DNA from 3 places in the Skermanella cutis genome. Region 2 is predicted to be linked to each of the others. Evidence: riboswitches for the same ligand, from Rfam matches in the RefSeq annotation. Region 2 holds a riboswitch; each other region holds the start of a gene.

Region 1 (9,791 bases), 2.3 Mb from region 2:
TGGTCGGGAACTTCAGGCGAACCTGGTTGAGGGTGTCGCCGGACGAGATCCAGCCCATCAGGGGCTCGGCGCGCCGCGGGGTCGCGATCTCGTATTCCAGCACCCAATCGCCCATCTTGCCGCGACCGGACTGCATGGTCGACTTGCTGGGCTGATAAATACGCACCTGCATGGTTCGCTTCTCCACGACTTCCCGCATATGGTCGGAGCGCCGAGATTCGAACTCGGGACCCTCTGCTCCCAAAGCAGATGCGCTACCAGACTGCGCTACGCTCCGCCAGAGCGTGACATACATCATCGAGGCAAACTCAGCAACCCACTGCCCCCGGCGGCCCTGGAAGAAAGTTCAGCAGCTTTGACATATGGACATATGCAGGGCGCCATGGCATTCGGCTGCCAGCCCCAGCCCCAAGACATCGACCCGAGACGAGGATCCCGAGTGACCCAGCAATCCATGTTCCTGCCGCCCGCGATCCACCGGTACATCCTGGACAATTCGCTGCGGGAGCCGCCGGTGCTGACCCGGCTGCGCGCCGAGACGGCCAGCCTGACCCAGGGCTATTACCAGATAGCGCCGGAGGAAGGGCAGATGCTGACCCTGGTGCTGGAACTGCTGCGGGCGCGGCGGACGCTCGATATCGGCGTGTTCACCGGCTACAGCGCCACGGTGGCGGCCCTGGCGCTGCCGCCCGAAGGCCGGGTGGTCGCCTGCGACGTCAGCGTGGAATGGACCGACGTGGCGCGGCGCTACTGGGCGGAGGCCGGGGTCGCCGACAAGATCGACCTGCGGCTGGCCCCGGCGACGGAGACGCTCGCGGCCCTGATCGGCGAGGGAGCGGCGGGCAGCTTCGACTTCGCGCTGATCGACGCGGACAAGGAACTTTACCCCACCTATTACGAGCAGGCGCTGACCCTCGTGCGGCCGGGCGGCGTGATCGCCATCGACAACACGCTGTGGCGCGGCACGGTCGCCGATCCGGAAGCGACCAAGCCCAAGACCGAGACGTTCCGGGCGTTCAACGCCTTCGTCCATGCCGACGAGCGGGTGACACAGGTGCTGCTGCCGCTGGGCGACGGGCTGACCTTGGCGCGCAAGCGCCCCTGAGGGTCAGCCCGGTCAGCCCTGTTGCTGGAAGGCCGGGTGGACCACCCGGTCGCCGGCACGGATGCCCAGCCGGGCGGCCATGCCGCCGTTGATCTCCAGCACGCCCTTGACCTGGCCCGCGGAACTGATGGTGTCCAGCGACTGGGGCACCGCGTTCTCGTGGATGTTGACGATCCGGCCGTCGGCGCCGATGAACACCATGTCGAGCGGGATGAAGGTGTTCTTCATCCACATGGACATGGTCTGGAGTTGCGGCAGGACGAACAGCATGCCGGCGTCGGGCGCCATGGTCTCGCGGAACATCAGCCCCTGCGCCATCTGGCGCGGAGTCTCGGCGACCTCGATCGCGAAGGGATACTTTCCGCCCGACGCGGTCTCGATGGTCAGGCGGTCGGTGCGGAACGTCTCCGCGGCGGACACGGGACCCAGACCGGCCGCAACCAGCAGCAGGACGAGGGTGAAGGTTCGGATGATCGCGGCAGCCATGGTCCAGTCGCTACAGGAGCCCGCCCCATATGTAAAGCATTTGGGCGAATCCTGTAGCGTCAGGACATGACGGCGTCCACGACCTGCCGGATCTCGTCGCGCACCGGGCCGGGCCTCGGGGCGTCGGCGATGGTGGTGAACCAGTGTTCCGGCGGGTTCTGGCCCTGGCGGCGGCTCCAGGTCAGGGCGCGCAGCACCTCCTCGGCGTCCTGGGTCACCGGGACGTCCGGGTCGATGCCGTTGAGGGTGGCCCAGACGCCGGTCCAGCAGCGGCCGACCGACCACGGATTGTAGCCGCCGCCGCCCAGCACCAGGACCCGAGGCGCCAGGGTCGCAAGCGATCGGACCGCGTTCCACAGGGCGCGGTTGGACAGTTCCAGCCGGCTCAGCGGGTCGTCGGCCAGGGCGTCGGCGCCGCACTGGATCACCACGGCGTCGGGGGTGAAGCCCCGGCCCAGCGGCATCAGGGCGTTCTCCAGGATGTAGTCCAGCTCGGAATCGTTGAATTCCACCGGGACCGGCAGGTTGCGGGCCATGCCGCCGGCCCGGTCCCCGACCTTGCCGGTGAAGGGCCAGCGGGTGCCCTCGTGGACCGACACGGTCAGCACCCGGTCGTCGTCGGCGAAGGCATATTCCACCCCGTCGCCGTGGTGGGCGTCCAGGTCCGCGTAATAGACCCGCCGCAACCCGCCGTCGAGCATGGTCAGGATCGCGAGCACAGGGTCGTTGAAGTAGCAGAAGCCGCTGGCCCGGTCGCGCAGGCCATGGTGGGTCCCGCCCGCGGGGTTGTAGATCACCCCCTCGTGCTCGGCGAGCAGCCGGCCGGCCAGGATCGATCCGCCCGACGCCGTGGCGGGGCGGCGGAAGACCTCGGGGAAGATCGGGTTCTCCAGCCGGCCGATATTGTAGCGGTCGCGCGCCTCCGGATCGAGCCGCTGCTCCGCCTCGGCCCGGCGGACCGTCTCTATATATGAGCGATCGTGGAAACGGGCGAGCTGGTCGGGCGTCGCCCTGGGGCTGTCCAGGTAGGCCCGGTGGTCCAGCCACCCCATGGCACGGGAAAGATCGATCGCGGTGGAGACCCGCGGGATCGCGAGCGGGTGCTTCTTGCCATAGGTGGAGGCCCGGTAGATCTCGCTTCCGATGAAGAGCGGACCGATGGGCTGGGACTGGGCGAACTGAGACTGGGCGGGCTGGGACTGGTTCAGCATGGAAGCTGACCTAGGCCGCTCCCCGGGTTTCGTCAACTCCGTGCGTTTATCTGCGTATTCGGTATGCAGGCGCCTTGCCAGGGCGTCATGGACTTGCAATAGTCCGTCCAACCTCACTGGGGGGAGCCGATGGTCGGCTGAGAGGTCCCAAGACGCGGGACGACCCCTGGAACCTGATCCGGTTGATACCGGCGTAGGGATCAGTGACCCATGCACGACCTCGTGCGGCCGACCGAGTCGGCCCGTCTTCCCAGCATCGGCGTAAGGATTGAGCGGGCCCGCCTGACCTATGGCGGCGTGCGGCTGTTCGACGGCCTGGATTTCGAGCTCGAAGGCGGTCGCTGCACCTGCCTGCTGGGGCCGAGCGGCGTCGGCAAGACCACGTTGCTTCGGCTGATCGCCGGGCTGGCCGATCCGGAGCCGCCCACGGTCCTGGCGGCGGAGGACGGGAAGCCGCTGGACGGCCGGGTCGCCTACATGGCGCAGCAGGACCTGCTGCTGCCCTGGCTGGGCGCGCTGGACAATGTATTGCTGGGGCCGAGGCTGCGCGGCGAGGCGGTGGGCGCCGCCCTGGTGGACCGGGCGCGCGGGCTGCTCGACGCGGTCGGGCTGGGCGACCGGCTGCAAGCCCGGCCGGCCGAGCTGTCGGGCGGCATGCGCCAGCGGGTGGCCCTGGCCCGCACCCTGATGGAGGACCGTCCCGTCGTGCTGATGGACGAGCCGTTTTCGGCCCTGGACGCGATCACCCGCCTGAGGCTCCAGGAACTGGCGGCCGGGCTGCTGGCGGGCAGGACGGTGCTTCTGGTCACCCACGACCCGCTGGAGGCGCTGCGCATCGGGCACCGGATCCATGTGATGGCGGGGCAGCCGGCGGAGATCGGTCCGGCGATCTCGCCCGAGGGTTCGCCGCCGCGGCCGGCCGACGATCCGGCGCTTCTGGTCCGCCAGGCCGAGCTGCTGCGGCGGCTGTCATCATGATGCGGGCAGTATGATGCGGGCGGTACGGCCCATGGTGCGCCCCCTGGTGACCGCGGCGGTCCTGATCGCCGCGTGGCAGGCGCTGGTCTGGGCGACCGGCGTGCCGCGCTTCATCCTGCCCGATCCGGCGCGGGTGGCGATGGCGCTGTGGGAGCGGGCCGGCCTGATCGGCTACCACGCCCTGTTCACGATCGGCGAGATCCTGGGCGGGCTGGCGCTCGGCGTCGTGCTGGGCGCCGCCACGGCGCTGACGCTCAGCTATTTCCGGCCGGCGCGGCGCTGGCTGATGCCGGTGCTGGTGTTCAGCCAGGCGATCCCGGTGTTCGCGCTGGCGCCGCTGCTGGTGCTGTGGCTGGGCTACGGCATGGCGTCCAAGGTCGCCATGGCGACCCTGATCATCTATTTCCCGGTCACTTCGGCCTTCTTCGACGGGCTGCGCCGGACCGAGCCGGGCTGGCTGGACCTGGCGCGGACCATGGGCGGGTCGCGCTGGAGCACGCTGGTGCGGATCCGCCTGCCGGCAGCATTGCCAGCCTTCGCCTCGGGCCTGCGGGTCGCCACGGCGGTCGCGCCGATCGGCGCCGTGGTGGGCGAGTGGGTCGGAGCCTCGGCCGGCCTCGGATACCTGATGCTGCACGCCAACGGGCGCATGCAGGTGGACCTGATGTTCGCCGCCCTGCTGACCTTGGCCGCCATCGCGGTGGCGCTCTATTTCGCGGTGGACGCCCTGCTGCGCCGCGCCCTGCCGTGGCAGCCCGACAATAATCCAGACGAAGAGAGGGACTGAACACCCATGCGTACCGAAGCATCGCGCCGATCCATCCTGAAGGCCGGGCTGGCGGGGCTGGTCCTGGCGGCCGGCCTCGCCGCCTCGGCGCCGGCATCGGCCCAGGACAAGCTCACGGTCCTGCTGGACTGGTTCGTGAACCCGGACCATGCGCCGCTGTACGTGGCTCGGGAGATGGGCTACTTCCGCGACGCCGGGCTGGAGGTCGAGATGATAGCGCCTGCCGACCCGAACGATCCGCCCAAGCTGGTCGCCGCCGGCCGGGCCGACCTCGCCATCTCGTACCAGCCGCAGCTCCAGATGCAGGCGGCCGAGGGCCTGCCGCTGACCCGGATCGGCACGCTGGTCGCGACGCCGCTGAACACGGTGGTCGTGCTGGCGGACGGGCCGGTCAAGTCGATCGCGGACCTGAAGGGGCGCAAGGTCGGATACTCCGTCGGCGGGCTGGAGGACGCGCTGCTCGGCGCGATGCTGGAGAACGCCGGGCTGAAGCTGTCCGACGTGGAACTGGTCAACGTCAATTTCAGCCTGTCGCCGGCGCTGCTGTCGGGACAGGTCGACGCGGTGGTCGGGGCCTACCGGAACTTCGAGCTGAACCAGCTCGACATCGAGGGCAAGGCCGGGCGCGCCTTCTATCCGGAGGAGCACGGCGTCCCGCCCTATGACGAGCTGGTCATCGTCGCCAACCGCGAGAAGGCCGCCGACCCCCGCCTGCCCCGCTTCCTGGACGCGGTCGAGCGCGGCACGCTGTACCTGATGAACCATCCGGACGAGTCGTGGAAGCTGTTCGTCAAGGCCAACCCCGAACTGGACGACGAGCTGAACCGGCGCGCCTGGCGCGACACCCTGCCCCGCTTCGCCCACAGCCCGGCGGCACTGGACGCGAGGCGATACGAGCGGTTCGCCCGGTTCCTGAAGGAACGTGAGCTGATCGGGGAGGTGCCGAGACTGGCGGACTACGCGGTCGAGCTTCGCTGAGGACCGTCTTTGCCATTTTGCCGCATGCGCGCGTGTGCGGCAGGCGTTGATCATGCCGCCGGCTGCGGTATCGTGCGGCATGACTCAACTGAGACGCGCACTCTCCGATGCCGAGCGGATCGACTGGCTGCGGCTGATCCGGACCGAGAATGTCGGCCCGGTCACCTTCGCCCGTCTGCTGGAACGCTACGACACCGCCACGCTGGCCCTGAAGGCGCTGCCCGACCTCGCCCGGCGGGGAGGCCGCACGGCGCCGCTGCGCATCTGCTCCAAGGCGGAGGCCGAGCGGGAGATCGCGGCGGCCCGGAAGGCGGAGGTGCGGCTTATCGCCTCGTGCGAGCCCGACTACCCCCTGCCGCTGTCCATGATCGAGGACGCGCCTCCGGTGATCGCGGTGAAGGGACATGCCCACCTGCTGGGCCGCCGCTGCATCGGCATGGTCGGCGCCCGCAACGCCTCGACCAACGGCAAGCGGTTCGCCGACACCATGGCGCGCGAACTGGGCGCGGCCGGGTTCGTCGTCGTCTCCGGCATGGCGCGCGGGATCGACACCAGCGCGCACCTGGGCTCGCTGGACAGCGGCACCGTCGCCGTCGTGGCCGGCGGCGTCGACGTGATCTACCCGGAGGAGAACGCCGCGCTCTACGCCCGGATCGCCGGGCAGGGCGCCGTGGTGGCCGAATGCCCGATGGGCACCCAGCCCATGGCGCGGCACTTCCCCCGGCGGAACCGCATCATCTCCGGCCTGTCCCTGGGCGTGGTCATCATCGAGGCGACGCCCAAGTCGGGATCGCTGATCACCGCGCGGACGGCGGGCGAACAGGGCCGCGAGGTCTTCGCGGTGCCGGGCTCGCCGCTCGATCCGCGCTCGCGCGGACCCAACGACCTGCTGCGCTCCGGTGCCAGTTTCGCCGAGAGCGCCGACGACATCATCCAGGCCTTCGCGGGAGTCGAGGCGCCGAAAATGCGGGAGCGGGAGCCGGACCTGTTCTCCGCCGCGAAGCCCATGCACCTGGATGATGCGAGCTTCGAGGAAATCCGCGACCGGCTGCTGGAATGCCTGGGTTATACGCCGGTCCCCGTTGACGAACTGGTCAGAGGGTGCCAATTGTCTGCGTCGGTAGTACGGAGCGTGCTGACTGAGCTCGACCTTGCGGGTCGGGTTCAGCATCTGCCCGGAAATCAGGTCGTCCTGATTCAGCAATAAAAACTGAAAAAGTGACCGAACGCAAACAAGAGGCGGATTTCGCTTGTCTGGCAGCAATCTAGTCATCGTCGAATCCCCGGCCAAAGCGAAGACGATCAACAAGTATCTTGGTCCGGACTTCACCGTTTTGGCCAGCTTCGGCCATATTCGGGATCTCCCGCCGAAGGACGGCTCCGTTCGTCCCGAGGAAGACTTCGCCATGTCCTGGGAACTGGGCGACCGATCCAAGCGCCATGTCGACGAAATCTCGCGCGCCATCCGCGGCGTGGACCATGTCTTCCTGGCGACCGACCCGGATCGCGAGGGGGAGGCGATCGCCTGGCACGTCCAGGAGGTGCTGCGCGAGGCGAAGCTGCTGGACAAGGTCGATGTCCGCCGGGTCACCTTCAACGAGATCACCAAGGGCGCCGTCCTGGACGCAATGAAGCGCCCGCGCGACCTGAACCGCGAGCTGATCGAGGCCTATCTGGCGCGCCGCGCGCTGGACTATCTGGTGGGCTTCACCCTCTCACCGGTCCTGTGGCGGAAGCTGCCGGGATCGCGGTCGGCCGGGCGCGTCCAATCCGTGGCGCTGCGGCTGATCTGCGAGCGCGAGGCGGAGATCGAGGTCTTCCGGCCGCAGGAATACTGGTCGATCGAGGTCGTCTTCCAGACCGCCGGCGGCGCCCAGGTCAAGGCGCGGCTGACCCAGCTCGACGGCAAGCGCCTGGACAAGTTCGCGCTGGGCGAGGCCGGCGCCGCGAACGCGGTGGTCGAGCGGCTGAAGCCGCTGAGCTACGCCGTCCATTCGGTCGAGCACAAGCAGGTCAAGCGGAACCCCTACCCGCCCTTCACGACCTCCACCCTCCAGCAGGAGGCGTCGCGCAAGCTGGGCATGGGCGCCACCCGGACCATGCGGGTCGCCCAGAAGCTCTACGAAGGCGTCGATATCGGCGGCGAGTCGGTCGGCCTGATCACCTATATGCGGACCGACGGCGTCCAGCTTTCCAACGACGCGATCGGACAGGTGCGCGAGCTGATCGACTCCCAGTACGGCGGCGACTACGTGCCGGACAGCCCCAGGATCTACAAGTCGGCCGCCAAGAACGCCCAGGAGGCGCACGAGGCGATCCGGCCGACCGACCTGCTGCGCCGGCCGGACGACGTCGCCCACCAGCTGGAGCGGGACGAGCTGCGTCTTTACGAGCTGATCTGGAAGCGGACCGTCGCCTCGCAGATGGAAAGCGCCGTGCTCGACCAGGTGGCGGTGGACATCGCGTCGTCGGACGGCAAGGCGGTGCTGCGGGCGACCGGCTCGGTCGTGCTGTTCGACGGCTTCCTCCGGGTCTACCAGGAGGAGCGCGACGACTCGGTGGACGAGAAGTCCGCCGCCGAGGACGAGGCCGAGGCGCGGCTGCCGCCGGTCAAGGAAGGCGACGCCATGAAGCGCGGCGCCGTCGATGCCGAGCAGCATTTCACCCAGCCGCCGCCCCGCTACACCGAGGCGAGCCTGGTGAAGAAGCTGGAGGAGCTGGGCATCGGCCGGCCCTCGACCTATGCGAGCATCATGCAGGTGCTCCAGGACCGCGACTATGTCGAGCTGGACAAGCGGCGCTTCGTCCCGCAGGACCGCGGCCGGCTGGTGACCGCGTTCCTGACCAGCTTCTTCGAGCGCTACGTCGAGTACAACTTCACCGCCGACCTGGAGACCAAGCTGGACGACGTGTCCGGCGGAAGGCTCGACTGGAAGACGGTGCTGCGGGACTTCTGGAAGGCTTTCTCCGCCGCGGTGGAGGGCACGAAGGACCTGACGATCACCCAGGTGATCGACGAGCTCGACAAGGAGCTGGGGCCGCACTTCTTCCCCAACACGACCAAGGACGGCACCGACCCTCGCGTCTGCCCGTCCTGCCACGCCGGCAGGCTCGGCCTGAAGCTGAGCCGGAACGGCGCCTTCATCGGCTGCTCCAACTATCCGGACTGCCGCTACACCCGTTCGCTGGCGGTCGCGACCGGCGACGAGGAGGCGGACGCCCTGGCCGACGGGCCGCGCGAGCTGGGCGACGACCCGGAGACCGGCTTGCCGGTCAGCGTGCGGCGCGGGCCGTACGGCGCCTATGTCCAGCTTGGGCCGCGCCGCGAGGCGGCTCCGCCGGTCGAGGCGCCGCCACCCGAGCCGGAACCCGAGGCCGGAGCCAAGAAGACCAAAGGCAAGGCCAAGGCGAAGCCCAAGGCCGAGGTGGAGAAACCCAAGCGGGTCTCCCTGCCCAAGGGCATGTCGCCGACCGAGATCGACCTGGAGACCGCGCTGAAGCTGCTGGCGCTGCCGCGCGACGTCGGGCCGCACCCGGAGACCAAGGACATGATCACGGCCGGCATCGGCCGGTTCGGTCCCTACCTGAAGCTGGGATCGACCTACAAGTCCCTGGCTCCGGACGACGACGTGCTGACCATCGGCCTGAACCGGGCGGTCGTGCTCCTGGCGGAAGCCAAGAAGGGACCGGCCCAGGTGCCCGGCCGCGCCCTTGGCGACCATCCGCGCGACGGCAAGCCGGTCAGCCTCAACAACGGCCGGTTCGGGCCCTATGTGAAGCATGGCAAGCTGATGGCGTCGCTGCCCAAGGCCATGGTCCCCAACGCCGAGGAGCTGACGCTGGCGCAGGCGATCGAGCTGCTAGACGCCAAGGCGGCCAAGGACTCCGGCAAGGTGCCTGCAGCGAAGGGCAAGGCCGCCAAGGCGGCTCCCGAGGAGAAAGCGAAGGACGCCGAGGCGGCCCCGGCGAAGAAGCCGGCGGCCAAGGCGGCACCGAAGAAGGCTCCGGCCAAGAAGCCGGCCGCCGCTTCTAAGGCAGCCGACCCGAAAGCCACCTCGGCGAAGCCGAAGGCCCGCGCCGTCGCGTCGGGCGATTGATCCGCCGGTAACCACGTCCCCTCCCTGACGGAGAAAACAGAACTCCCTTGGCTGAAGAGAACCAGAAGAAACCCGCCGCTTTCCCGTCACGGGATGAAATCCTCGCCTTCATCCGCAACAGCCCGGTTCCGGTCGGCAAGCGGGAGATC
Region 2 (9,791 bases):
GCCCTGACCCGCGCCATGACCCGTTCCGGCACCGTACTGGATTGGAAGCCGCTGGGCCTGCCCGGCCCGGTCCTGGACAAGCACTCGACCGGCGGGGTCGGCGACAAGGTCAGCCTGATCCTGGCCCCCGTGGTCGCCGCCTGCGGCGGGTTCGTGCCGATGATCTCCGGCCGCGGGCTCGGCCATACCGGGGGCACCCTGGACAAGCTGGACAGCATCCCCGGCTACGTCTCCCTGCCCGACCGGCCGACGCTGGAACGGGTGGTCCGCGATGCGGGCTGCGCCATCATCGGGGCGACCGACGCCTTCGCGCCGGCGGATAAGCGCGTCTACGCCGTGCGCGACATCACCGCGACGGTCGAGTCGCTGGACCTGATCACCGCCTCGATCCTGTCGAAGAAGCTGGCCGCCGGGCTGGACGCGCTGGTCATGGACGTGAAGTTCGGCTCCGGCGCCTTCATGGCGCAGTTCGACGATGCGCTGGCCCTGGCCGACAGCATCGCCACGGTCGCGACCGGCGCCGGCATGCCGACGGTGGCGCTGCTGACCGACATGAACCAGGTGCTGGGCCGCACCGCCGGCAACGCCCTGGAAGTGCGCGAGTCGATCGACCTGCTGACGGGGGCCGGCCATGACAGGCGCCTGTACGAGGTGACCGCCGCGCTGTCCGCCGAACTGCTGGTGCTGGGCGGCCTGGCGCGCGACGCGGAGGCCGGCCGCGTGATGGTGGACGAGGCGATCTCCACCGGACGGGCCGCCGAGCGGTTCGCCGCCATGGTCGCGGCGCTGGGCGGCCCGGCCGACCTGCTGGAGAATCCCGACACCCACCTGGCGGAAGCGCCGTTCCTGCGGGAGGTCCGGATCCGCGACGAGGGCTTCGTCACCGCCGTGGACACGCGGGCGCTGGGCATCGCCGTGGTCGCCCTGGGCGGCGGCCGGACCCGCGTCCAGGACCCGATCGACCCGGCGGTCGGGCTGTCCGACGTCGCCGGCCCGGGTGACCGGACCGGCCCGCACGCCGCCCCGCTGGCGATCATCCATGCCCGGACCGAGGAGGCCGCCGAAGCCGCCGCCGAGGCGGTCCGCGCCGCCTTCGCCGTGGGACACTCGGCGCCGGCGCCGACCCCGCCGATCGCCCGGCGGCTGGCGCGGTAGCAAGTGCGACAGGAAACCGGAAGTTCCCGGGCCGAGACCCTCCGCGGCATCGGCCTGCTGACCCTGGCGCTGGTGGCCTTCGCCGTGATGGACGTGCTGATCAAGTGGCTGTCTGCCAGCTACGGCACCTTCCAGATCGTGTTCTTCCGCTCGGTCTTCGGCCTGGTGCCGCTGAGCGTGCTTGTGGCAAGCTCGGGCGGCATCGGGCTGCTGCGGACGTCCCGGCCGGGCGGGCACGTGCTGCGGTCGCTGGTCGGGGCCAGCGCGCTGGTCTGCTTCTTCTTCGCCTTCAAGCACATGCCGCTGGCCGACGTCTACGCGATCCATTTCGCGGGGCCGCTGTTCCTGACGGCGCTGTCCGGCCCGATGCTGGGCGAACATGTCGGCTGGCGCCGCTGGAGCGCCGTCGGGGTGGGCTTCATCGGCGTCGTCGTGATGCTTCGGCCCGGCAGCGGCATGTTCACCCCGGTGGCGCTGGTGCCGCTGCTGGGGGCCGTGTTCTACGCCTTCGCCATGATCTTCGTGCGGAAGTTGAGCCGGACCGAGACCAACGCGGCGATCGTCTGCTACTTCACCCTGACCGGCGTCGCGGTCGGCGCGATCGGCATGATCGCGGACTGGCGGACGCCCGACCTGGCCGGGTTCGGCCTGCTGGCCGCCGTCGGCATCCTGGGCGGCATCGCGCAGATCATGATGACCCAGGCCTTCCGCTCGGCCCCGGCCGCCGTGCTGGCGCCGTTCGAATACTCGGCGATGATCTGGGCGGTCCTGTTCGGCTACCTGGTGTTCGCCGACGTGCCGACCTCGGCGGTGATCGTCGGCGCCCTGATCGTCTCGGCCAGCGGGCTCTATATCCTTCACCGGGAGACACGCCGGCCGCCCCGGCCGGTCACCGAAACGACCGGGGAGGCCGTGGCACCATGACAATGCCGGATATTCCGAAGGCCGAGCTTCACGTCCACCTGGAAGGGACCGCCACGCCGGAGCTGGTCCGGGCGCTGGCGGAGCGCAACGGGATGGCGCTGCCGCCCGGGCTCTTCACGGAGGCGGGCCACTTCGCCTGGACCGACTTCCTGCACTTCCTGAAGGTCTACGACGACGCCGCGTCCGCGATCCGGACCGCGCGGGACTACCGCGACGTGACATACGATTACCTGCGCCGCTGCGCCGCCGAGGGCGCCGTCTATGTGGAGGTCATGTCGTCGCCCGACCACGCGAGGATGGCCGGACTGTCGTTCCAGGACCATCTGGACGGCATCGTCCAGGGGTTCGAGGATGCCCGCGCCGAGTTCGGCATCGAGGCCCGGCTGATCGTCACCTGCGTGCGCCATTTCGGAGTCGAGCGCGGGCTGGAGGTCGCCCGGGCCTGCACCCGGCACCGGCACCCGCTGCTGACCGGGTTCGGCATGGGCGGCGACGAGAACCACCTGTCCGCCGCAGACTTCGCGCCGGTCTTCGCCATCGCCCGGCACGACGCCGGCCTGGGCTGCACCGTCCATGCCGGCGAGTCAGCAGGGCCGGAGAGCGTGCGCGACGCCCTGGACCACCTGCCGGTCGGCCGGATCGGCCACGGCGTCCGCGCGATCGAGGACGCCGACCTGGTCCGCCGGATCGCCGGGGAAGGCATCGTGCTGGAGGTCTGCCCGACCAGCAACATCCGCACCGCGGTGTACGGCTCCTACGCCGACCATCCGCTCAATCGGCTGCGCGAGGCCGGCTGCGCCGTCACGCTGAACAGCGACGACCCGCCCTATTTCGCGACCACCCTGGGCGGCGAATACGGGATCGCGGCGGAAGCGTTCGGCTGGGGTGAGGACGACCTGCGCAATGCTACGGTGACGGCGCTGGAAGCGGGTTTCCTGGACGACGAAACGCGCGCTCGCCTGCGTCGGGTCACGTCGGCCGGCAGCCCAGCCGCAGGGCGCCCCAATGGCGGCCATGGACCAGGATCGGGGCACTGACGTCCTTCAGCAGCAGGAACTTGCCGCCGCCCATGTCGCGGCGATAGGTCTGGACCAGGGCCGGCGCCCGGCTGCGGGCGGCGGCGACGCCGGTGAAATCGTCGAACAGGCGGCGGTTGCGGCAGTTGGCGGCGTTCCAGGCCGGCTCGCCCGGCCGTTGGGGCTGCGAATATTTGAGGTTGTGGGTCGGCAGGTAGCCGTTGCGGTCCACCGCGACGCAGAAATCGATCCGCGCCTCCTTCCGGAGCACCGCCTCCTGGATCGGCGGCAGCAGGCGGTCGCACAGCTCCGTATAGGCGGTCAGGTACTGCTGGGGATCGGTCCCGGGGATCGGCTGGTAGGCGGTCGAGAACATCGCCGCGGCGCCGATGCCGCCCTCGTCGATGGTGTCGTCGAACAGGCCGGAGATCTGGCGCGCCGCCGCCTGCACGGTCTCGATCAGCGCCTCGTCGCCGCGGTGCCAGCGGTCCAGCGACTCGGCCAGAGCCGACCGGACGCCGGGCGCCAGATCCTCGAAATGGACGTGGAGAACCTCCCCCTCGACGGTCGCCGCCCGGGCCGCGACCTCGCCGATGCCCGGCAGGTCGAAGGAGACCAGGGCGCCCGGCGCGGCGGTCCCGGCCGCCAGCCGGACCTGGGCGCCGCCGCTGGAGATGTTCTCGACGCAGGCCGGCACCGTCCGCCCGTCGATCCGGCATTCGGTCTTCAGGTCCACCGTGACGCGCATCGCCCGCCGGCGCTCGGCGAAGCGGGAATTGCGCAGGCTGGAGATCACCCGCTTCTCGATGTTGACGACCTGTTCGACCAGTTCCGTCGTGTTGTTGCGCAGCTGGGTCGATACCGTGGTGGTCAGCCCCGCCTGGGTCGCGACGCTGCCGATCCGCTCGTGGACGCGGCGCACGCTGTCGGCCGTCTGGGTCACGGTCTGGGCGATGTCCTGGGTGACCGCGTCCTGCTCGACCACGGCGGAGGCGATGGCGGTGATGGTGTCGTTGACCAGCTCGACCCGGCCGGCCACGTCCGCGATCGCGGTGACCGTGTCGCCGATCGCCTTCTGCATGGACTGGATCTCGGACCGGATATTGCCGGTCGCGTCGTTGGTCTGGTCGGCAAGCAGCTTGACCTCGTTGGCGACGACGGAAAAGCCGCGCCCGGCCTCGCCCGCGCGCGCCGCCTCGATGCTGGCGTTGAGCGCCAGCAGCCGCGTCTCCTTGGCGATCTTCTCGATCAGCGAGGCGATCGCGCCGATCCTGTCGGACACGTCGGTCAGGTTGTTGGCGATGTCGCGGGCCGCCTGGGACCGCAGGGTGGCGTCCTGGGCCGCGCCGGTCGAGCGGTCCACCTGGCGCGAGATCTCGGCGATGGAGGCCGAAAGCTCCTGGGTGGCGGCGGCGATGGTCTGGGCGTTCACGTCGGCCTCGTGGGACGCCTCGGCGACGTGGTTTCCGTCCTCGCTGACCATGCGGGCGGCGCCCAGCACCTCGGTCGAGGCCGTCTCCATCGCCTCGGCCTTGCGGCGGACCAGCTGGACGGCGTCGTCCAGCTCCTGTTCGAAGGTGTCGGCGAGGTCGAGCAGTTCGTCCGTGACGTGCTGCTCGGTCGTGGTGTGGGTATAGACCGACAGCGCCAGTTCCGCTTCCATCAGCAGGGTGCGGATCAGCGTCGCCGCCTGGTCGGCCGCGGCCTGCCGGCTCCAGCGGTTGCGCTCGATCACCGAGCGGACCAGCCGCTCCAGGATGAAGGAATAGGCCGAGAGGTAGAACCGCGGCTTCAGCCCGACCCGGTGGTGGGCCGACCCGATCCGCTGCACCCGCTCCACGTACCGGGCGTCGATGCCGTCGACGAACAGCTTGTGCCAGTGGTCCTGCTGGGCGCAGATCAGCCGGGCGACCATCCCCTCCGCCGCGATCAGCTCCGCCGTTTCCGGAAAACGCTTCAGGAAGCCGTAGAAGTCGGTGAGGATGCCGTCCAGGTCGGCGTTGACGTGGGGACCGAGCTGCCGGAGCGAGCGTTGCGTGGCACCGTCGATCCGCCAGAGCGCCAGCTCGACCGACGTGCCATGGGACGGGGCCGCGTCAGGCTGAGCCCGCGCGTCGGACAGCTCGCGAGTATTCATCGGTCATCCCCCCAGTTGCAATCGCGGACAATCGGGCGCCGGGGTTGCAACGGCAATGATCTACGTCAAAAGAATTAGGCCTGACGGTCACGGACTCTCCTTCGGATAGGTGGGGCCGAGCCTTGACGGGGCGGTGCCGGACTGTCACTGTCGAGGCACGAAGGCTGGGGTGCCGGGCCGATCCGCCCGTGCTGAGAACATACCCATAGAACCTGATCTGGATCATGCCAGCGAAGGGAGCCGGTGGGACCGACCAAGAGAAGATCGCGGCACTCACGGGTTTCCGTTTCGCACGGAGGAAGGAAACCGAAGATGCCCGCCCGGAAGTCCCTGTTGTCCGCCGCCGCGTTCGCCGCCGCCCTGTCGTCCGCCGCCGGCCCGGCCGCCGCGGCCGACCTGGACATCCCGGTGCTGGTGCCGGTCACCGGCTTCCTGGCGCTGGAGGGCACCAGCCAGCGGAACGGCGCCGTCCTGGCGGTCCGCGAGGCTCCCGAAGGACTCGCGGTGCGGTCGGAGGTGATCGATACCGGGACCTCCCCCGAAGGCGCCGTGACCGCGCTGGAGCGGGCGTCCGGGCGCGGCGCCCCGACGGCGATCGCCGCCAGCATGCTGGGCACCCAGATGCTCGCCATGCTGCCGCTGGCCGACGAGTACGGCATTCCCCTGGTGACCGTCTCCGGCACGGCGTCGATCACCGAGCGCGGCAATCCCTGGGTCTTCCGCTTCTTCCCCGGCGACGGGGTCACCAAGACCGCCCATGCGCGCTACGTCGTCGAGGAGTTGGGCAAGCGCCGGCCGGCGGTGATCTACCAGACCACCGCCTACGGCCAGAGCGGCCAGGCGCACCTGCGCGACGCCTTCGCCAAGCTGGGCGTCGAGCCGGTGTTCGAGGAGGGCGTGGATCCCGGCATCCGCGACATGCTGCCGGTGCTGACCAAGGCCATGGCGGCCGACCCCGACGTGCTGGTCCTGCACCTGCACTCCGGCCCGACGGCGCTGTTCGTGCGGCAGGCGGCCGCCCTGAATCCCGGCGTGCCGATCGTCGCCGGCTCGGCGATGCACCAGCCCTCCACCGCGGCGCTGCTGGAGCCGGCCGAGCTGACGGGCGTCTGCGCCGAGACCTCGGCCTCGCCGGTGTCGGGCGGCTCGCCGGAGATGGAACGCTTCACCGCCGACTACCGCGCCGCCTTCGGCACCGAGCCGGACGCCTTCGCGCTCGGCCAGTACGACGGCATCCGCATGGTGCTGGACGCGGCGGCCAAGGGGGCGGAGACGCCTGAAGCCGTGCGCGACGCGCTGGCCAAGGGGACGTACCGCGGGCTCGCCATGACCTACCGCTCCGACGGCAGGGGCAATATGGCCCATTCCGCCGTGATCGTCTGCTACGACGGGTCGTCGCGCGTTCCCGCGGTGGCGAAGCGCTACGACGTGGCGCCGTGACGGGTGTCGCGCAGCTGCTGGTCAACGGCGTGGCGCTGGGCGCCGCCTATGCGCTGGTCGCCCTGGGCTTCGTGCTGGTGCTGAACGCGACCTCGGCCGTCAATTTCGCCCAGGGCGACCTGGTCATGGCCGGCGGCTTCCTGGCAGTGGCCCTGGCGGGGCTGATTCCCCTGCCCGGCATCCTGCTGCTGCCGCTGGTGGCGGCGCTGATGGCGGCGCTGGGGCTGCTGGTGTCGCTGCTGGCCTACCTGCCGCTTCGGCGCCGTCCCCCGGTCAGCGTCTTCATCAGCACCATCGCGGTCGGCATCATCCTGCAGAACGGCGCCACCCTGCTGTTCGGGCCGGAACCGAAGGCGGCGCCGGCGCTGTTCGGAGGCGGAACGCTGGAGATCGCCGGCCTGCTCGTGCCCGAGCAGTCGCTCGCGGTCGTGGCCGTGGCCGGGCTGCTGATCCTGGGCCAGCACTGGCTGTTCGCCCGCACCCAGCTGGGCCGGCGGCTGCGGGCGACCGCCCAGGATCCGGAGATGGCGCGGGCCTGCGGCATCCCCGTGACGGCGATGGTCGCCTTCACCTTCGCGCTGGGCGCCGCGCTGGCGGGCGCCGCAGGGCTGCTGCTTTCCAACCAGTTCTTCGTGACGCCCACGGCGGGCAGCGGGCTGATCCTGAAGGCCTACATCGCCGTGACCATCGGCGGCTGGGGATCGGTCGCGGGCGCCGTCGCCGGCGCGCTGCTGATCGCCGCGTTCGAGGTGCTGGTGTCCGCCACCCTGTCCTATTCGGCCGCGACGGCGGCGCTTTACCTGGCGCTGCTGGCGATCCTGGCGGTGCGCCCCCAGGGCCTGTTCGGCGAGGCGGCCCGCAGCCGTGCCTGAGTCCCGCCTCCCAGGAATCCCCGGACGCGGGGCCGCGCCCCTGCTGGCGGCGGCCGGCGCAGGCTTGGCGGCCTACGCGCTGCTGTTCGCCGATCCGTACGGGCTGCGGGTGCTGACCGTGGCCGGGGTCTACGCGCTGGCCGTGACCGGCTACCAGATGATCTTCGGCAATGCCGGCGCCCTGTCGCTGGCGCAGGGCACCTTCTACGGCATCGGCGCCTATGTCACCGGCATCCTGGGCAGCCGGTGGGGCCTCGGCTTCGAGGTGACCTTCCCGCTCTCGGTCCTGGCGCCGACCCTGCTGGCCCTGGTCGTGGCGGCACCGGTGCTCCGGCTGGAAAGCCATTATTTCGCCCTGGCGACGCTCGGCATCGGGCAGGTGGTGCTGCTCGCCGCGGTGGAGTGGCAGGGCCTGACCGGCGGCTCCAACGGGATCGCCGGCGTGCCGGGGATCGAGCTGTTCGGCTGGCGTCCCGGGCGGGGCCTGGGCCTGGCGCTGTTCGTCTGGACCCTGGCGGCGCTGGGCGCCCTGGCGGCGTGGCGGATCGGGCGGGGCCTGCGCGGGCTGGCCTTTCCCCTGATGCGCGACACGCCGGCGGCGGCCCGCACGCTGGGCATCGACATCGACCGGCTGCGGCTGGAATGCTTCGCCCTGGGCGCCGCCTATGCCGGCGCCGCCGGCGCGCTCGCCGCCCATATCCAGCGGGTGGTGTCGCCCGAGGTGCTGGAGTTCCCGGTCATGGTCACGATCCTGACCATGGCGGTGATCGGCGGGCTGGGCAGCGTCGCGGGGGCGCTGGCCGGCGCCGTCCTGCTGACCCAGTTGCCCGAGTGGTTCCGCGGGCTGGAAGGCGGCTACCTGTTGCTGTACGGCGTGGCCCTGCTGGCGACGGTGGTGGCGGCGCCGTGGGGGCTGGTCAGCCTGGCGGAGCGGCTGCGCGCGCGCTGGCTTCCCGAGCCGCCCCGCCCGCTGCCGTCCGCGCTGGCGCCGGAGCCCCGGCCGGCGGCCCCGTTCCGCGGCCCGGCACTGTATGTCGAAGGTTTCTCCAAGTCCTTCGGAGGCGTCCGGGCGGTCGACGGCGTCGGCCTGACGGTCGATCCCGGCGAGATCCTGGGGGTGATCGGCCCCAACGGATCGGGCAAGACGACGCTGATCAACCTGGTGACCGGCCTGGAGAAGCCGGACGCCGGCAGGCTGTACGTGCGGGGCGTGGAGCTGACCGGGCGGACGCCGCACGCGATCGCCCGCGCCGGCGTCGCGCGGACCTTCCAGACCGCCAGCCTGCCGCCCGGGACGGAGGCGCTGGGCGCCGTCGCGGCGGCGCGGATCACCCTCGACCGGGACGTACGGGAGGCGGAGGCGCACGCGATGCATTTCCTGGAAAGGGCCGGCGCCGCCGACCTGGCCCGCGAGCCTTGCGCCACCCTGCCGCCGGGGCTGCGGCGGCGGGTCGAGCTCGCCCGCGCCCTGGCCCGGCAGCCCGCCGTCCTGCTGCTGGACGAGCCGGCCGCCGGCCTGACCGAAGCCGAGCAGGCCGAGCTTGCCGGGACTCTCCGCGCGGCGGCCGACGCCGGTGCCGCCGTGCTGATCGTGGAACACAACATGCCGTTCCTGCTGCCGCTGGCCGACCGGATCACCTGCCTGGACGAGGGCCGCGTCATCGCCGAGGGGACGCCCGACGCAATCCGGCGCGACCGCCGGGTGCGCGCGGCCTACCTGGGATCGCCCGGGCCGGAGGTGCCATGAGTCCCCCGCCGCTGCTCGCCCTCCATGGTCTTTCCGTTTCCTACGGCGGCGCTCCCGTGGTGGATCGGGTATCGCTGGAGGTGAGGCCCGGCGAGGTGCTGGCCCTGCTGGGGGCCAACGGCGCCGGCAAGTCGAGCCTGCTGAAGGCCGTGATCGGCCTGCTGCCGGCGGCGGGCCGGGTGCTGCTGGACGGGTCGGACATCACCGTCCTGGCGCCGGAGCGGCGGGCGCGCCTGGGCATCGGCTACGTGCCGGAAGGCCGCAGGGTCTTCCCCGGCATGAGCGTGCGCGACAACCTGGAGGTGGCGAGCTTCGCGCCGGCCGCGGAGCGGACGCTGCTGCTGGACCGCGTCTTCGCCCTGTTTCCCCAGCTTCGGGCCAAGTCGGGCGAGCGGGCCTGGCGGCTGTCGGGCGGGCAGCAGCAGATGCTGGCGATCGGCCGCGCCCTGATGGGGGAGCCGCGCCTGCTCCTGCTGGACGAGCCATCCCTCGGACTGTCG
Region 3 (9,791 bases), 2.7 Mb from region 2:
TTGACGTCGTCGCGGTCGGGCAGCCCCAGATGCTCCTTCGGAGTCACGTAGCACAGCATCGCCGTGCCGAACCAGCCGATCATGGCGGCGCCGATGCCGCTGGTGATGTGGTCGTAGCCGGGCGCGATGTCGGTGGTCAGCGGGCCGAGCGTGTAGAAGGGCGCTTCGCGGCAGACGTCGAGCTGCCGGTCCATGTTCTCCTTGATCCTGTGCATCGGCACATGGCCCGGCCCCTCCACCATGACCTGCACGTCGTGCTTCCAGGCGACCTGGGTCAGTTCGCCCAGCGTCTCCAGCTCGGCGAACTGCGCCGCGTCGTTGGCGTCGGCGATGGAGCCCGGCCGCAGCCCGTCGCCCAGCGAGAAGCTGATGTCGTAGGCCCGCATGATCTCGCAGATCTCGTCGAACCGGGTATAGAGGAAGTTCTCCCGGTGGTGCGCCAGGCACCACTTGGCGAGGATCGAGCCGCCGCGCGAGACGATGCCGGTCACCCGGCGCGCGGTCAGGGGGATGTGGGCGAGCCGGACCCCGGCATGGATGGTGAAGTAATCCACGCCCTGCTCCGCCTGCTCGATCAGCGTGTCGCGGTAGATGTCCCAGGTCAGTTCCTCGGCCCGGCCGCCGACCTTCTCCAGGGCCTGGTAGATCGGGACGGTGCCGATCGGCACGGCGGAGTTGCGGATGATCCACTCGCGGGTGGTGTGGATGTTGGCGCCGGTCGAGAGGTCCATCACGGTGTCGGCTCCCCAGCGGGTCGCCCAGACCATCTTCTCGACCTCCTCTCCCACGGAGGAGGCGACGGCGGAATTGCCGATGTTGGCGTTGATCTTGACCAGGAAACTGCGGCCGATGATCATCGGTTCGATCTCGGGGTGATTGATGTTGGCCGGGATGATCGCCCTGCCCCTCGCCACCTCGTCGCGCACGAACTCGGGGGTGACATGGTCGGGGATCGCGGCGCCGAAGGACCGGCCGTCCGGCACGGCATCGAGCGCCGCCTGCCGGCCGAGGTTCTCCCGGATCGCGACATACTCCATCTCCGGCGTGACGATGCCGCGCCGCGCATAGGCCATCTGTGTCACGGCGGCGCCGGCCCGTGCGCGTAGCGGCCTGCGGGCGGGGCCGGAGAACTCCTCCAGGTTGGCGCGCTGGCCCTGGCGCAGGCCGTTGTCCTCCGGCTTGACCGGCCGGCCGTCATAGGCCTCGGTATCGCCGCGGGCCGCGATCCAGCCGGCGCGCAGCGCGGGCAGGCCGCGGGCGATGTCGATTTCAGCAGCCGGATCGCTGTAGGGGCCGGAGCTGTCATAGACCCGGACCGGCGGCTCCCCGCTGCCCGGCTCCAGGTCGATCTCCCGCAGCGCCACCCGCAGGTCCGGGTACAGCGCGCCCGGAACATGGACCTTGCGCGACGCGGGCAGCGGCCCGGTGGAAACGGTGACGGTGGGATTGCTGTCTTTCGGCATCGTGATCTCCTGCTTCGATTGCGAGCGGAGATCCGGAATGCAGCGATGGATATGATGAGACCGGGCGCGGAGTCCTCGCCCTCTCCCCTTCCTACGCCGGCACGACCCGGATCAGGTTCAAAGGGTCTCCGCGTTGCCGCTAGGCCGACGGAATCTCAGCCCCCTATCGGGGCTCCCCTGGGAATACGCCGATCCTCAGTGCATCGCCGCCGCTTGTCAAGCCGTGAGTCGCCGTCACGCCCGATCCCGATATCCTCAGCGCGGCGTCAGGAGGTAAGGCCGGCTGCGGACCGCGACCGGGTCGGACTGGAATGTCTGGACCGCGTAGGCCTGGGCTCCTTCCAGCAGGTCCCGCATGACGATGCCCATCGGATGGGAACTCGCGCCGTAGGTCAGCCGCACGCGATCCGTCGGTCCGGCATCGGCGATGAAGTAGGTGTCGAAGGGCCGGGCGACGCTCCAGCGGCAGCCGACCGGGCCGGCCGCGGAAACGCCGTACCGGGTGACCGGGGAGATCGTGCCGGGGATCGGGGTCAGGCCGGTGGTATCGACCAGGGCGGTGAAGATGAAGTGGTCGGGCTCGTCGGGATCGCCGACCCTGAAGCCCCAGGTCTGCATCCACTCCGTCTCGGCAGTCGCGGCCGTGCCGTCGCGGACAGGATCGGGCGATGGCAGGTTGACCAGGAAGCCGGTCAGGAACGTCGGGTCGCCGAACAGGTCCCTGCCGACCGCGACGGCTGCCGGATCGTCGCACGGCACGAACAGGCGGTGGTTTCCCAGCAGCTTGGTCTGATCGTCGCCCATCAGCCACTGGTCGATGGTAACGTCGGGAACCTCGCCCCCGCGGCCTTCCGGAAAGGCTACCATGCTCAGTTCCAACTCCTGGACGATCCCGGCCGCCGACGGCGACCAGTGTTCGGGCGGCAGGTTCAGCCCGGCGGATCGGAAGGCGGCATGGACATGGAAGCCGAAGCTGACCGAGGCGCGGTCGCCGAAAATGGCTGGCCGCAGCCCGCTCCCTTCGAAGAGATCGACTACCCTGGCGGGATCGACGAGGTGATGGACCACGCAGCTGGACAGCGCCGCCTGATGGAACGGCGGTGCCACTCCCGGCGGGATCGAAGGCAACCGGGCGGGAGTATAGAGCTTCCTGGCTGTGGTCGGCATGTCCTGGCTTCCTACGGGGATGTGCGGCCAGGAGAGGTAAAACTTTCGATAGGCAAAACTCCACCTTTTTCTTCCGCGTCCGCATCATCGATCCGAAACGCCGGGAACGACTGCCGGAATCGCTGCCCGGGGGATGGAGACGGGTGACGAAGGCCCCGCCGCGGCCTCCTCCGGATCGCGGCGGGACGAGGTCCTATTTCTCGGTCTTCGCGAGGACGTGGAGCGCCTGCGCCCACAGGAAGTATTTGCACGTCGCCAGCTCTTCGATCGTGTCGATACCGAAGGCTTCCTTGAGCTTGAGCGCGTCGCTTTCGGTCACGCCCGCCAGGGCGGCAGGAGATTGCGACATCAGCTGCTTGGGCGTCATGCCTTCGTAGGTCTTGTCGAGAATCGCCTTCAGGCTTTCGATTGCGGCCATCGCCAGCTCCCTTGTGGAGGTTACAACCCATTACAAAGTTAACCAACAAACCTATGCGCTTACTTCGAGTGACGGCACCGATATGTATATCACGCAAGAAAAATCCAAGGCTTGGAGCAGCTGTCCCGCCCCGTTACGAACGGAAAACTCCGTTTGCCTTACGAACGATAAGACTCCGTCGCCAGATTATTTGACCGGTTCGGCCCATCTTTACAGAATTCGGATTAAGCCGTATTTTCCTGAAATTGCTTTATTCCGTTCCGGCAGCCGGCGACCCATCGTGGAGACCCTCCCTTGATCCGCAAGACGTTTCGACCAGGTGCAACGATCTTCTTCGAGGGACAGCCCGCCGACTGCGCCTACATCGTGGAACGGGGACAGGTCGAGATCTGCGCGACCCGGGACCGGACCCACATCACGCTGGCGACCCTCGGCCGGGGCGAGATCTTCGGCGAGATGGCGGTGCTGGACGACAGCGTCCGGTCGGCCGCGGCCCGGGCGACGGAGGAGACCGAGGTGCTGATCATCCGGCGGGATCAGCTGAAGCGGCGCATCCAGGAGGTGGAGCCGGTCGTCGGGCAATTGCTCGGCAGCCTGATCAGCCGGTTCAGGCAGGCGCAGAGCGGGCTTCTCAACGACCTGCCGGGCCGCGACCGGGGGACGGCGAACCATCTGGTGGTGTCGGCGCCCACCGGCGGCACCGAGCGCGGCGAATCGGCGCTGAACTGGATTCACCGCGAACACGACCTGGAACGCGGCCTCGGCGCCGGGGAGTTCGAGCCGTTCTTCCAGCCGATCGTGACGATCGCGGGCGGCGAACTCGCCGGGTTCGAGGCCCTTGCCCGGTGGCGCCATCCCGACCGCGGCCTGGTGCCGCCCTGCGAGTTCATCGATCTGGGCGAGAAGAGCGGCCTGATCCGGCAGATCGACCTGGCCATCATGGCGGATGCCTGCGCGCTGCTGCGCCGGACGGCCGGCGACCGTCCCCTGCCCTTCCTGAGCGTCAACCTGTCGTCGCAGCATTTCACGGACATGGACGTGGTGACCGGCCTGGCGGAGCGATTGGCGATGACCGGCTTCCCCGCCGACCGTCTGAAGGTCGAGCTGACCGAGACGGCGCTGGTCCACGATCCCCACCAGGCCTACGAAGTCATGTGCAGGATCAAGGACCTCGGCGTGACCCTGGCGCTCGACGATTTCGGGACCGGCTACTCCAGCCTTTCCTACCTGCACAAGTTCCCGTTCGACGTGCTCAAAATCGACCAGTCGTTCGTCCGGGCGCTGGGCGAAGTGGGACGCACCCATCATATCGTCGAAACCATCATCACTCTGGCCCGCCGCATGGGCATGGAGGTGGTGGCGGAAGGCGTCGAGACGGCCGACCTGATCCGGCCGCTCCGGGAACTGGGATGCACGTTCGGCCAGGGCTATCATTACAGCCGGCCGGTCCCGGCGGACGTCATGGGCGGGATGCTCGATCGACCCATCGCTTCCCGAGAGTAACCGGCACCGCCGTGGCAGCTTCATGGGGACCTCTGGACGCCGCCCCCACCCGTAGGTCCCGCGGTCAGCCTATCCCCTCCTCGTCCAGGCCGCGGTCCAGGATCGTCAGGAAGGCGTCGACCACCAGCGGGTCGAAGTGGGTCCCGCTCTGGGACTTGAGATGGTCGATGGTGTCCTGGAGGGTCCAGGCCTCCTTGTAGGGGCGCTTGTGCATCAGGGCGTCGTAGACGTCGGCGACGGCGGTGATCCGGCCGCCGACCGGGATCGCCTCGCCCTTCAGGCCGGCGGGATAGCCGGTACCGTCGTATTTCTCATGGTGGGTTTCCGCCACCTCGGCGCCGAGGCTCAGATAGCTGCGGCCCGGAACCATCTTCGCGACCTCGCGCAGGACGTTTCCGCCGATGGTGGGGTGTTGGCGGATCACGGCCATCTCCTCCTCCGTCAGCCGGGCCGGCTTGTTCAGGATGCTGTCTGGCAGGCCGACCTTGCCGACGTCGTGCAGGATGCTGGCGAGGCCGATCTGGTCGACGAAACGGTCGTCGATCTCGCCCGGGAAGGCGCCGCGCGCCTTCAGCTCCGCCGCGATCAGGCCGGTGAGCCGTTCGATCCGGCGGACATGGTGGCCGGTGATCTCGTCCTTGAACTCGGCCAGCTTGCCCAGCGCATAGACCGTCGCCTTCTGGGCGTTGAGCACCTGTTCGTAGAGATAGACGTTGTCGAAGGCGATGGCGACCTTGCCGCAGAAGATCTCCAGCAGGTTGCGGTCCAGGTCGCCCAGGGGCGGATGCCCCTCCAGGTAGACGACGCTGGTGGAATGGTTGCGCGAGCGGAACACGATCACGCTGTGGTCGGCGCAATAGATGTTCCGCCCCTCGTCCAGGGAGCGCCGGATGTCGGAGATGGCATCGGCCGACAGGATCCGTTCGAGCGGCTGCCCGGACTCCACGCCGAGCATTTCGGAGCTGGCGAGCACCCGGAGCGCGCCGACCGGCGCGGCATCGCCGTCCTGGCACACGGTGCAGAGCAGCGATCCGGTCGCCCCGTGGATCAGCGAGCGGAGCTGGAGCAGGACCCCCTCGACGAACTGGCTCATGGAACGGTGCTCGAACAGGGAGGCCGATCCGTCGATGATCTTTTCCAGCCCGCGCCGGCTCATGTCGATGCTGACGATGTGCTGGTAAGACCGCAGGGCGGCGACCACCGCCGTGAACAATTTCTGGGAGGTCAGCTCGCTCTTGGACTTGTAGTCGTTGATGTCGTAGTTGACGATCACCTGCCGCTCTGGCGCCTGTCCCGGCTGGCCCGTGCGCAGGATGACCCTGACCTGCTCGTTCCCCGCCGTGCGCCGGATGAATTCGACGCAGCGCAGGCCGGCGTCGTCGGTCTCCATCACCACGTCGAGCAGCACGACCGCGGTGTCGGGATGCTCCAGGATCAGGTGGCAGGCTTCCGACGCGCTGAAGGCGCTGATGAACTCGAGCGGCCGCTCGTCGAAGACGAAGTCGCTGAGGACGACCTTGGTGATCGCGTGCACCTCCCGGTCGTCGTCGACGATCATCACCTTCCAGGGCTTGGTCCTGCGCCGGTTCGCCGTCGGGTCGTCACCCGGCGGGGCGGAGGCCTCGTCGCCCTCGCCGTCCGTCTCCTCGGCGAACAGCAGGTCGTCGTCCTCGCCGATGTCTCCGTCGATGGCTGTCATCGCTCGTCGATCCAAAGCTCCACTTGACCCGGAGCGGTCCTGGGAATGGCGAGGATGAAGGCGGCGCCCTGGCCCACTTCGCTCATCACGTCGATGGTGCCGCCCAGGCTCTGGGTCACGATGTTGTAAACGATATGCAGTCCCAGTCCGGTCCCGCCCGTTCCCCGCCTGGTGGTGAAGAAGGGTTCGAAGATGCGCGCCAGGTTCTTTTCCGGGATGCCCCGGCCGGTGTCGGCATATCGTATCACCACGGTGGCGCTGTCGCGCAACTGGGCGGAGATGGTGATCTTTCCGATCTGCCCTTCAGAGAAGCCATGGAGGAGGGAGTTCATCATGAAGTTGGTCAGCACTTGCGATAATGCACCCGGATAACTGTCGATTTCAAGGTCGTGCGGGCAGTCCACCACGACGGCGTGCTGGGCCTGCTTCAGGCGCGGCTTCAGGCTGAGCAGGATCTCGGCGATGTAGGCCGACAGGTTGAAGCGGCGCCGGATGTCGGTGGACTGGTCAACCGCCACCTGCTTGAAGCTCTGGATCAGCTCGGCCGCGCGGCCGATGGTGGCCACCATGATCGCGGAGGTCTCGACCGCGGTTTCCAGGTAGCGCTCGGCTTCGGACTTCTTAAGCTTGCCGCCCTGGAACTGGGCGCGGAACTCCGCCGTCCGCTCGCCCAGGTGGGACGCCGCGGTCAGGGCCGTGCCGATCGGCGTGTTGATCTCGTGCGCCACCCCGGCCACCAGGGAGCCGAGCGCCGCCATCTTCTCCGCCTGGATCAGGCTGTTCTTGGCCTGCTGAAGGCTGGAATAGGCCAGCTCCGCCGCCTCCTTCGAGGCGCGCAGCTCGTCCTCGGCGGCCTTGCGCTTGGTGATGTCGGTGTAGCTGCACACGAAACCGCCGCCCGGCAGGCGGTTGCTGCGCGCCTCCACCACGGTCCCGTTGGGGCGCCGCCGCTCGTAGATCGGCCGGCTTTCGAGCAGCGCCCGCTGGTCGCCGCGGAACAGTCCGATCTCCGACTCGGGCAGGGTGTCGAAGTCGCCCTGGTCCGCGAGATAGCCGGCGATCTCGTCCTTGGTCGGGCCGCTCTCCAGGAATTCGGCGGGCAGCCCCAGAAGATCGACGCAGCGCCGGTTCCAGCCGATCACCCGGAGGTCGCGGTCGGTGATCAGCATGGCCTGGTCCATGTTCTCCAGCGTGGCCTTCAGCATGGCCCGCTCGACCGCCAGTTCCTGCTCGATGCGCTTGCGCTCGTTGATCACGTTGACCGCGGTCAGGCTGGCCTGTTCGCCCTTGTGGTCGAACAGCCGCGCGGAAAGCAGCGCCCAGAAAGGCCGCTTCATGCTGTCGGCCAGTTGCACCTCGAATTCGTCCACCTGACCGTCCTGGCGCAGCAGGACGCCCAGGCGCCGCCGCTCCTCCTCGACCACGTAGAAATCCGTGGCATACCGCCCGACGGCCAGGTCGGAGGCGATCCCGAACAGCTCGGAGGCCCGCCGGTTGATCTGGAGGATCTTCGCGTCCGAAGTCCTGGCGAGGACCAGCGGCACGGGTACCGCGTCGATCAGCTCGCGCTGGACGTCCTCCGCCTGTTTCCGCGCCGTGATGTCGGTGAACCCCACGAGGAAGGCGTCCTCGCCATGGTAGGGGATCAGGACGGCCGACAGGGTGACCCAGAAGATCCGGCCGTCGGCATTGCGCAGCCTCACTTCGCGCTCGTCGATCCGGCCGGCCTGCTCCAGGGCTGCCTGGACGTCCTCGTAGTCGACCCGCTTGGCGTACTTCACCGTGGAGCGGCGGCCCATCATGGACGCGGCGTCCTGGTTGGCGATCCGGGCCAGCGGCGTATTGACGTAGAGGACGACCTCGTCGCAGCGGCGCAGGACGGCGACCGGGAACGGTATGGCGTCGAGGATTAGCTGCTGGCCGGCCCGGGTGGGATCGTCCGCGCCGCCATCGCCGTGCGGGGCGGACGGTGCGGGCGAGGATGTTCCGCCGGTCAGGTCGGCGGGAGAGAGGCCGGGCGGCGGGAGCCGGCCCGGTCGGCGCCGGCGTCCGGCCAACCATCCTGTACCCTTCACGGGTCGAATGGTCAGCGGTATCATAGCGCCGTTGACTGATCGGGCCGATCCGCCGGGAGCAACCTTTTGCCCCCTGTGTCACGAACACCTGGGGGGGACGCGTGCCCCGGCGGCAGGCCGCGGCTGAGGCCCAGTGGGGAGTCAGCGCCAAGCGAGCGCCAGTACAGGGGTGGATCCAGGCTGCGGCGGCCCATTTGGATGGGAGCCCTTGAATGAGTGAGATGTTCGACTGGTATGTCGGCATCGACTGGGCGAGCGAGGTTCATCAGGTCTGCCTGGTCGATGATCGTGGCGTGGTACGCGGGGAGCGCGCGGTGCGCCACAGTGGCGAGGAACTGGCCGGTCTGGCGGCTTGGCTGATCGAGACCACGGGCGCCGCTCCGGAACGCATCGGCATTGGCATCGAACTGCCCCACGGTCCGGTCGTGGAGAGCCTGATGGAACGCGGCTTCGCGGTGCACGCCATCAATCCCAAGCAACTCGACCGCTTCCGGGACCGATTTTCAGTTTCCGGAGCCAAGGACGACCGGCGCGATGCCCGGGTGTTGGGCGACAGCCTGCGCACCGATACCCGCTGCTTCCGGCGCCTGAGGCGGGATGAGCCCAGAATGATCGAACTGCGCGAACGGCTGCGCATGACCGAGGAGTGTAAGCACGAGCGCGTTCGCCTGACCAATCGGATGCGCGAGCAGCTCTGGCGCTATTACCCGCAGATTCTGGACCTATCCGACGATCTGTCGGCGGCATGGTTGCTGGATCTTTGGGCGCTGGCGCCAACGCCGGCCAAGGCGCGCCGGGTGCGCGAGAGCACGATCGCCAAGCTGCTGAGGAAGCATCGGATTCGCCGGCTCGACGCCGCCGAAGTGGTGCGACGCCTGCGTCGTCCGGCGCTGACGGTGGCGTCCGGCACGGTCGAGGCGGCGAGCGCCCATGTCGGCGCTTTGCGCGACCGGCTGCGCCTCGTCAACCGCCAGATCTCGGCGGCCGAGCGGCGGGTCGACCAGATCCTGACCGAGTTGGCGGCCTCTCCAGAGGAACCGGAGGCGGTGCCGGGGCAGCCGCCACAGCAGAGCGACGTGACGATCCTGCGCTCCTTGCCGGGGGTTGGGAGGATCGTCTGCGCCACTCTGCTGGTCGAGGCCGGCGAGCCCCTGAAGGCGGGTGACCATCAAGCCCTGCGGGCGCTGGCCGGCGTGGCGCCGGTGACCCGGCGTAGTGGCAAGAGTTGCATCGTGCTGATGCGTCAGGCCTGTTGCCAGCGTCTGCGCGACGCAGTCTATCATTGGAGCCGTGTCGCGGTCCAATGCGACGCCACCTGCAAGGTGCGCTATCAAGCCCTGCGCAAAGCCGGCCACAGTCATGGCCGGGCGTTGCGCACGGTCGGCGACCGGCTGCTGGAAACCGCTTGCGCCATGTTGCGTGGCCGCGGCTTGTACGACCCGCAACGCGCCGGGCGGACACGCCAA

Evidence for each region. Region 2 has a riboswitch for thiamine pyrophosphate ahead of IGS68_RS02120 (ABC transporter substrate-binding protein). Riboswitches for the same ligand answer to the same signal wherever they lie in the genome.
Region 1: it holds a riboswitch for thiamine pyrophosphate, as region 2 does, so the genes downstream of both, IGS68_RS19245 (ABC transporter ATP-binding protein) here and IGS68_RS02120 (ABC transporter substrate-binding protein) in region 2, are expected to answer to the same signal.
Region 3: it holds a riboswitch for thiamine pyrophosphate, as region 2 does, so the genes downstream of both, thiC (phosphomethylpyrimidine synthase ThiC) here and IGS68_RS02120 (ABC transporter substrate-binding protein) in region 2, are expected to answer to the same signal.

Annotation. Positions count from the first base shown of each region.
Region 1 covers NZ_CP067420.1:4,120,906-4,130,696, forward strand. Annotated here, with positions in the region: gene IGS68_RS19220 (ETC complex I subunit) at 1-172, opposite strand, end outside; tRNA gene IGS68_RS19225 (tRNA-Pro) at 201-277, opposite strand; gene IGS68_RS19230 (class I SAM-dependent methyltransferase) at 440-1,105, shown strand; gene IGS68_RS19235 (DUF192 domain-containing protein) at 1,118-1,591, opposite strand; gene IGS68_RS19240 (acetoin utilization protein AcuC) at 1,651-2,802, opposite strand; TPP riboswitch at 2,912-3,020, shown strand; gene IGS68_RS19245 (ABC transporter ATP-binding protein) at 3,013-3,780, shown strand; gene IGS68_RS19250 (ABC transporter permease) at 3,812-4,567, shown strand; gene IGS68_RS19255 (ABC transporter substrate-binding protein) at 4,574-5,545, shown strand; gene dprA (DNA-processing protein DprA) at 5,625-6,752, shown strand; gene topA (type I DNA topoisomerase) at 6,796-9,642, shown strand; gene rnr (ribonuclease R) at 9,690-9,791, shown strand, end outside.
Region 2 covers NZ_CP067420.1:450,316-460,106, reverse strand. Annotated here, with positions in the region: gene deoA (thymidine phosphorylase) at 1-1,155, shown strand, start outside; gene IGS68_RS02135 (DMT family transporter) at 1,159-2,079, shown strand; gene IGS68_RS02130 (adenosine deaminase) at 2,076-3,116, shown strand; gene IGS68_RS02125 (methyl-accepting chemotaxis protein) at 3,049-5,232, opposite strand; TPP riboswitch at 5,388-5,488, shown strand; gene IGS68_RS02120 (ABC transporter substrate-binding protein) at 5,545-6,672, shown strand; gene IGS68_RS02115 (branched-chain amino acid ABC transporter permease) at 6,669-7,544, shown strand; gene IGS68_RS02110 (branched-chain amino acid ABC transporter ATP-binding protein/permease) at 7,537-9,291, shown strand; gene IGS68_RS02105 (ABC transporter ATP-binding protein) at 9,288-9,791, shown strand, end outside.
Region 3 covers NZ_CP067420.1:3,199,579-3,209,369, forward strand. Annotated here, with positions in the region: gene thiC (phosphomethylpyrimidine synthase ThiC) at 1-1,463, opposite strand, end outside; TPP riboswitch at 1,534-1,652, opposite strand; gene IGS68_RS15135 (hypothetical protein) at 1,719-2,630, opposite strand; gene IGS68_RS15140 (hypothetical protein) at 2,824-3,048, opposite strand; gene IGS68_RS15145 (EAL domain-containing protein) at 3,343-4,551, shown strand; gene IGS68_RS15150 (DUF3369 domain-containing protein) at 4,616-6,250, opposite strand; gene IGS68_RS15155 (PAS-domain containing protein) at 6,247-8,307, opposite strand; gene IGS68_RS15160 (IS110 family RNA-guided transposase) at 8,538-9,791, shown strand, end outside.